Prochlorococcus marinus XMU1404: one gene and its partner. The protein of the gene in region 2 interacts with the protein of the main gene of each other region in a pairwise test. Links are inferred from orthologs where the notes say so. Each region holds a gene or a part of one and is shown on either strand. Other genes may lie near its edges.

The links. Proteins that work in one complex are often made in the same cells at the same time.
Region 1: the proteins of gyrA (region 2) and gyrB interact in binary tests that used the Escherichia coli proteins (3 or more experiments, as listed by UniProt). The link is inferred for Prochlorococcus marinus XMU1404 from one-to-one orthologs.

The regions. Positions count from the first base shown.
Region 1 is NZ_JAAORE010000003.1:490,259-493,889, reverse strand. What follows is about bases 464-3,428. They hold gyrB (DNA topoisomerase (ATP-hydrolyzing) subunit B), read left to right. Parts: upstream 464-944; coding sequence 945-2,912; downstream 2,913-3,428. Other genes in these bases: HA144_RS09045 (fluoride efflux transporter FluC), read left to right, coding at 3,242-3,428; HA144_RS09050 (hypothetical protein), read left to right, coding at 2,909-3,238; miaA (tRNA (adenosine(37)-N6)-dimethylallyltransferase MiaA), read right to left, coding at 464-795. Also shown: more of miaA, read right to left, coding at 1-463; more of HA144_RS09045, read left to right, coding at 3,429-3,607; HA144_RS09040 (CrcB family protein), read left to right, coding at 3,609-3,631. UniProt on the Escherichia coli protein: DNA gyrase negatively supercoils closed circular double-stranded DNA in an ATP-dependent manner to maintain chromosomes in an underwound state.
Region 2 is NZ_JAAORE010000002.1:375,190-379,797, reverse strand. Bases 637-3,806 are described here. They hold gyrA (DNA gyrase subunit A), read right to left. Parts: upstream 3,436-3,806; coding sequence 838-3,435; downstream 637-837. Other genes in these bases: HA144_RS05850 (GuaB3 family IMP dehydrogenase-related protein), read left to right, coding at 3,615-3,806; crtL (lycopene beta cyclase), read right to left, coding at 637-813. Also shown: more of crtL, read right to left, coding at 1-636; more of HA144_RS05850, read left to right, coding at 3,807-4,608. UniProt on the Escherichia coli protein: A type II topoisomerase that negatively supercoils closed circular double-stranded (ds) DNA in an ATP-dependent manner to maintain chromosomes in an underwound state.

The DNA of each region.
Region 1 (3,631 bases), on a different replicon or contig from region 2:
AGCAAATTGTATTGTTTTAGTAGTAGTTAACTCAATCGCCTCTTCAATAGTTAATTTGTTATTTAAAACTTGTTTAACTTCTCGGTAACCAATTGTTTCTAATATCGGTAAATCAGATCCATATTTAGAAATAAGTTGTTTTGTCTCTTCAATAATTCCAAAAGAATACATATTTCTTGTTCTTTGTAAAATTCTATTTTTTAAATTATCTCTGTCTAATCCAAGCTCTAGTATTCGCCAGTTAGGAGGTTTTTGTGCCTTTTGAGTTGATAAAGGTTTGCCTGTTACATAAAAAACCTCCAAAGCTCTTATTGTTCTAACGCGATCCGCAAAATTGATTTTTTTTGTTGATATTGGATCACAATTTTTTAAAAGTTCCCAACATTTTGTTTGCCCAAGTTCTTCTAATTGTCCTCTCAAATTATTCTGCGGAGGAACATCTGGTACAAAAAAACCTTTTGTTATTGAGTTCATATATAAACCACTTCCTCCGACAAGAAAAGGTAGATGATTCTTATTGATTTCCTTTTGTATTGATTCTTGAGCAATTTTTTGAAATTGTTTTACATTAATTGGGTAAATAGGCTCTGAGATATCTAATAAAAAATGCTTTATTTTTTTTTGCTGCCTCTTAGAAGGTTTGGCTGTGCCAATATCCATTGACTTATAAATTTGTCTTGAATCGATATTGTGTATGTGAGTCTTAAAATAATCTGCGATTTCAATAGCCAGGTCTGTTTTCCCACTTGCAGTGGGCCCAATTAAAACTATTACATGAGGTGGATTGGAAGACATACAAGTTTCTTAAGAATAATTTATCTGCTATATAACTAAAGAGATTAAATTTTTCATAGACTTCGAGCCTTTCTCTTATTGCAGTGGTAAGTTTAATGAAAGACCTTTTAAAAATTATAATTTTTAAAAGTTTAATTTTTTTATATTAAATGAGCGAGGACAAAAGATCTAATAAAATCTCAAATGATTATGGTGCGGAACAGATTCAGGTTTTAGAGGGGTTAGAACCAGTTCGTAAACGTCCAGGGATGTATATAGGTTCTACAGGTCCGAGAGGTTTGCATCATCTTGTATATGAGGTTGTTGATAATTCAGTAGATGAAGCACTTGCAGGACATTGTAATCATATAGAAATAGTTCTTAGGGCAGATGGATCTGCTTTAATTTCTGATAATGGACGAGGTATCCCAACAGATATTCATCCAAGGACAGGGAAAAGTGCCTTAGAAACTGTGCTGACCGTACTTCATGCGGGAGGAAAATTTGGAAGTGGCGGTTATAAAGTTTCGGGCGGACTGCATGGAGTTGGAATATCTGTAGTTAATGCTTTAAGCGAATGGGTCAATGTGACTGTTTTTAGAGATGGCAGTGAGTTTAATCAAAGATTCGAAAAAGGTGTATCGAAGGGTGAATTACAAACTAAAAAACAGTCCATAAAACCCTTTAAAAAAGGAACCACTATCTGCTTTAAACCAGATAAAACAATTTTTTCTGGAGGAATTGAATTTGAATATTCTCTTCTTTCATCAAGATTAAGAGAATTAGCTTATCTCAATGGTGGTGTAAAAATTGTTTTTAGAGATGAGCGAAGTGAATTATCAGACGGTTCTTTCAAAGAAGAAATTTATATGTATGAAGGAGGAATTAAAGAATATGTTCAATACATGAATTCAGAAAAGGATTCTATTCATCCTGAGATAATTTATGTTGATTCACAGAAAGAAAATGTTTATGTAGAAGCAGCTTTGCAATGGTGTTCAGATGTATATTCAGATAATATATTAGGTTTTGCTAATAATATTAGAACTATTGATGGGGGAACCCATATTGAAGGATTAAAAACAGTTTTGACAAGGACATTCAATAATCTTGCAAAAAAAAGAGGCAAAAGAAAAGATATTGAAAAAAATTTAGCTGGTGAAAATATCAGAGAGGGATTGACTGTAGTTTTATCAGTGAAAGTTCCAGATCCTGAATTTGAAGGACAAACAAAAACAAAATTAGGGAATACTGAAGTACGAGGAATTGTTGATTCTCTTATAGGAGAAGCTCTTACAAAATATATGGAATTCAATCCTGGAATTTTAGACTTGATTCTTGAAAAAGCAATTCAATCATTTAATGCGGCTGAAGCTGCAAGAAGGGCTAGAGAATTAGTCAGAAGAAAAAGTGTTCTTGAAAGTTCAACTTTACCTGGTAAGTTGGCAGATTGCAGTTCTAGAGATCCTTCAGAATCTGAAATTTATATAGTTGAAGGAGATTCTGCTGGTGGTTCGGCCAAACAAGGTAGAGATAGAAATTTTCAGGCTATATTGCCTCTCAGGGGTAAAATTCTCAATATTGAAAAAACAGACGATACAAAAATTTATAAAAATACAGAAATCCAGTCATTAATAACAGCATTAGGCTTAGGAATAAAAGGAGAGGAGTTTGACGCGAGCTCTTTGAGATATCACAGGGTTGTAATTATGACTGATGCTGATGTTGATGGTGCTCATATTAGAACTTTATTATTGACATTTTTTTATAGATATCAAAGAGAACTTGTTGAAAAAGGTTTTATTTACATTGCTTGTCCTCCCCTCTATAAAGTTGAAAGAGGCAAAAATCATAAATACTGCTATAACGAGAATCAATTAAAGGATACAATTAGAGATTTTGGAGAAAATGCTAATTATAATATTCAAAGATTTAAGGGCTTAGGCGAGATGATGCCAAGACAATTGTGGGATACAACTATGAATCCTCAAACTAGGATGATGAAAAGGGTTGAAATTGAAGATGCACTTGAAGCTGACAGAATATTCAACATATTAATGGGAGACAAAGTTGCACCAAGAAGAGAATTTATTGAAACTCATAGTAGCAACTTAGATATGGCAACTTTAGATATATGATTAACAATATCCTAAAGAATTTTTGCTTATTTACGTTTGCATTAATTGCTCCAATTACGTTACCTGCTGGTGGAATCCAAAAAAGTTTAAATCAAAATAAGTTTTCCCATAACATAAATGAAATTATATTGAGTGCTAATACCTCTCTTTATTCTTTTCCTGAAGTTCATTCTAATGAATTATTAGTTCTTGATATAGGTACAACCTTATCAGTTTTACGAAATTGGAAAATCAACGAAAGTGAAATTTGGGCTAGAGTTGAATTAGCTTCTAATAAATTTTTAGACGATCCTAATAAGATTACAAAAGGCTGGATAAAAATCTAAATTTTGGATTTTAATTCAATAGCTATAATTTTTATTGGCAGTTTTCTTGGTTTAATATTTAGAATATTCATACAAAATTATTTAAAAATAAATATAGGATTTGATATTCAGAATACTTCAATCGTGAATTTCATAGCATCATTTTGTCTAGGAATTTTAGTAGCATTAAATTTTAATAATAACGACATATTGTTATTATTTTATACTGGTTTTTTAGGTTGTTTTAGTACATTTTCTTCCTTTATTTTTCAACTATTTGTTCTTCTGAGGAAGAGGAAATTCATAAGATTATTTTTTCACTATATAGAAGTAATTGTATTTTCTTTTCTTTTCTTTTATTTAGGTTACTTTCTTATTATTTTTTTTTAAATTGAAAATACAAACTTTTTTTTA
Region 2 (4,608 bases):
TACAAATTGTTTTTTAAATGGCAGGGGTAAATTCATAGGAAAAAGGCAATTCTCTTCATGAAAAATTTCACTTACCTTAATACTCTTACTATTGAGTCTTTTAAAAAGTCTTTTTTTAAGATTTTCTTGCGATAATGCAGGATAACTAGCTAGTGAGGTTTCTTCAACAAAAAAAGTTTCATTTCCAAGATCCATTGCATAAAGAAAGGATGGAGATGCTAATTTTTCTTCATTATTTAAATGATTTGAACGAAAATCCATTAAAACAAATTGTTCTTTATTAACAGGTGGGGATGTAAATTTACCGACGATTCCGTAAGCAGCTTGTTGAGCAATTTCATTTTGATTTGGTCTTTTTACGAAATTAGTTTTATGGCCACTTGCGTCAATAACTAACCTTGCTTTTATTCTTAAACCTGAAAAACAAATTACCTCAGATAGTTTATTTTTTTCTTTAATATCTTTTGCTGTTTCATTCAACCATTCAATCCCTTTACATTTTTTTAAAAGTTCATTTTGAAAGGCTTCTTGATTTATTAAACCATAATCGTAGTTGTGTTTTGTTGGAGTATCACCTTTTTTATTTTCACCATTACCAAAAAAACTAACTGTTTTACACCATCGGTGAGATAACAAAGACTCTAATCCTAATTCCTCTAATTCAGATGCCCATATACCGTATGTATTCTCCCATTTTTCATTTGGAGATTTAGTTGATATTCCCTTAATTTTAAGATCCTGCTTGGCTAATTCTGAAGCTAAACATAATGCTGCAGGACCGGAACCTAAAATTAAAATATCAAGTATTTCCATATAATTTAATTAATAATTGATTTTTTAATTTCCTTCCCCAGAGCTAAGTTGATCTTTTTCATCTAATTGTTCTCGAGGTACCAATACCACTTCAGATAAATGATCACCTTCGTCTAATCTTTGTAATTTTACTCCAGTAGCCGCTCTGGATTGCTGGGAGATTTTATCGGCGTTTGTTCTGACTATTACACCTTTTTCGGTGACAAAAAGTAATTCTTCTCCCTCGCCAAGTACCTTCAAACAAACCAGCTCATCATCTTTAATTCTGAATTTTATCGCTCTCAAACCCATGCCTGCTCTTTTTTGTAATCTAAACTGGGTTACAGGTACTCTTTTGCCTAGTCCAAATGCACTGGCTATTAATACCCACGGACCATCTGAAGAGTTAACTTCAAGATTCTCATCAATTTCTTTAGTAATATCGTCAAATTTAGCTAATTGTTCAACTAAATCAGATGTCAAAACATCCATGGATACAAGATTATCTCCCTCTTTAAGGTTCATTGATTTGACCCCCCTAGCTGTCCTGCCAAGTGGCCTTAATTCGTTTAAATTTAGTCTGAAATGAATTGCCATTCCGATTCTTGATCCAATTAAAACACTATCACCTTCTTTTGATAATCTGACCCATGTTAGGGCGTCTCCATCCTCAAGATTAATGGCGATTAATCCATTCGAGCGAATTTTTGAGAAAGCAGAAAGTGATGTCCTTTTTATGAATCCAGCCTTTGTTAACATTAATAGATAACAGTCATTCTCAAAAGAATCCACTGCGACAAGTGAAGTTATTTTTTCTTCTCTTGGTATTGGGAGAAGTTGAACTGATGGCGTACCTTTTGCAGTTCTGCTGCTCATGGGAACTCTATATGCCGGGAGGGCATAAGCAACCCCTCTATCGCTGAAAAGTAAGAGAGTATCATGATCGTTACAGCTTATAAAAAGTTTTACGTCATCATCTTCATGGGTCTTTGTGCCCGCTTTACCCCTTGACCCACGACTGGTAGATTCAAACTCATTAACAGGCATTCTTTTTAAATAACCTGCTTCAGTTAATAAAACAACAGATCTGTCATTAGCTATAAGATCTATATCATCTAAACCACCACCTAAATCAAGTATTTCTGTTTTTCTTGGAGAAGAAAATCTTTCATTGATTTTATTAAGTTCTTCATGAATGATTTCGAAAATTTGTTCTTTACTATTCAATATTTGCTGATATTGGATTATCTTTTGAGTTAATTCATCATGTTCGCTTTTGATTTTATCTGATTCTAAAGCTGTTAATCTTCTTAACTGCATTTGTAAAATTGCTTCTGCCTGGGTAGAAGATAGCTCATGATCAGATTGCAATTTTTCTCGAGCTGAAGCTGTATCTTTTGCGGATCTTATAAGATTGATAATTGCGTCCATAGCTTCCAGTGCTACTAAAAGGCCTTTTACAATATGATCTCTTTCTTCTGCCTTTTTTAATAAAAATCGAGTTCTACGCTTTATTGTCTCTACCCTAAAATCTAGAAATACATCTAACATTTTCCTTAGTGAAAGAGTCGTTGGCTCTCCTTTAACTAAAGCTAAAATGTTTGCACTAAAGTTATTTTGTAGAGGAGTTAACTTAAATAAGTTATTTAAAACTACTTGGGGGTATGCATCTCTTTTTAGCTCGATAACAATTCTCATACCATCTCGATCACTTTCATCTCTGATATCAGAAATACCTTCTAATTTTTTCTCATTAACCAAGTCAGCAATTCTCTCTATCAATGCTGCTTTATTAGTTTGAAAAGGAAGTTCTGTAATTATTACTGCATCTTTTTCTACCCTTCCAGCAGATTTAACTTGCTCAATATTGGCTACACCTCTCATGGTTATTGAACCTCTTCCTGTTTTGAAGGTTTCTCTGATACCCTCTCTTCCTAAAATTTGACCTCCAGTAGGGAAGTCAGGACCCTTAATTAATTCAAAAAGTTCTCTATCTTCAATAGCAGGGTTTTTAATTATTGATTTGAGACCATTAATTAATTCTCCTAGGTTATGGGGTGGAATGTTAGTCGCCATTCCTACGGCTATTCCAGATGATCCATTTAAGAGTAGTTGAGGAATCCTAGCGGGTAAAACTGTTGGCTCTTGTTGAGAACCGTCAAAGTTATCGGCAAAATCTACAGTTTCAGATTCAATATCCTCTAATAAGCTTTCATCTGTAAGGGACTGTAGGCGCGATTCTGTATATCTCATAGCTGCAGGAGGATCGTTATCTACAGAACCAAAGTTTCCATGACCATCTATAAGTGGCATCCTCATGGAAAAATCCTGTGCCATTCTAACCAAAGCATCATAGACAGCAGTGTCTCCATGAGGGTGGTATTTACCAAGAACTTCTCCAACAACTCTTGCACATTTCCTGTAAGGTCTTCCGCTAGTTAATCCAAGTTCATACATTGCATAAAGAATTCTTCTATGCACAGGCTTTAATCCATCCCTTGCATCTGGAAGCGCACGACCAACTATCACGCTCATTGCATACTCAAGATAAGAGCGAGACATCTCATTCCTTAGGTCGGTCTGAATAATTCGATCGTTATCTTCGCTATATCCAGATTTGCCGGAATCTATAATATCAGACATACAAAAAACCTTTCTTTAATAATAATCCCTGATTGTCATAATGAATAAAAAAAAATATATATTTAATTCCCAAATACTCACATTTACACACAAATTAAAAAAAAACCTGTTGTTTTTGAATAAACCTTGGCTTATTACCCCTTTAGTTGTTAATTTAATCAAAATAAAGGCAAAATTCCGTGAATATTGAACTTGGTTTAAACAAAAAAGTCAGAAGGGCTTATGGCATTGACGAAATAGCTTTAGTCCCTGGTAGAAAAACACTTGATTATGATTTGACTGACCCTTCCTGGGAAATAGGTGAGATAAAGAGAGAAATCCCAATTGTGGCAAGTGCTATGGATAGCGTAGTAGATGTTAATACGGCCGTAGAACTCACTAAATTAGGTGCCCTAGGTGTTATTAATATGGAGGGTATACAAACTAGATATGAAAATTCAGATGAAATACTAAATCAAATAGCATCAGTAGGGAAAAATGATTTTGTCCCTTTAATGCAAAAGCTATATAGTGAACCCGTTAAGAAAGAATTAATTATTAAGAGAATAAACGAAGTTAAAGAAAGAGGAGGTATTGCTGCCTTTAGTGGTACTCCTCAAGCAGCAATTAAATTTAAAGAAACACTAAACAATTCGAAAATAGATTTATTTTTCCTTCAAGGGACAGTCGTTTCAACTGAGCATCATGGTAAAGAAGGTAAAGAGACCCTCAATATTCAAGAACTTTGTCAATCTTTGAAAGTCCCAGTTGTAGCTGGTAATTGTGTTACTTATGAGGTTGCCAAACTTCTTATGAAATCTGGTGTTTCAGGATTAATGGTTGGAATAGGCCCTGGAGCGGCATGTACTTCAAGAGGTGTTTTAGGAATTGGGATTCCTCAAGCAACTGCAATTGCTGATTGTAGTTCTGCAAGAGATGATTATTTTAAGGAAAGTGGTCGTTATATTCCTATTGTTGGAGATGGAGGAATTGTGACTGGAGGAGATATTTGTAAATGTTTAGCATGTGGCGCAGATGCTGTAATGATTGGCTCACCAATAGCTAAATCCTCAAATGCTCCTGGTAAAGGATTTCACTGGGGCATGGCCACTCCAAGTCCTATATTGCCAAGGGGTACAAGAATTGAAGTTGGGTCTACAGGATCATTAGAAAGGATAATTAAAGGACCTGCCT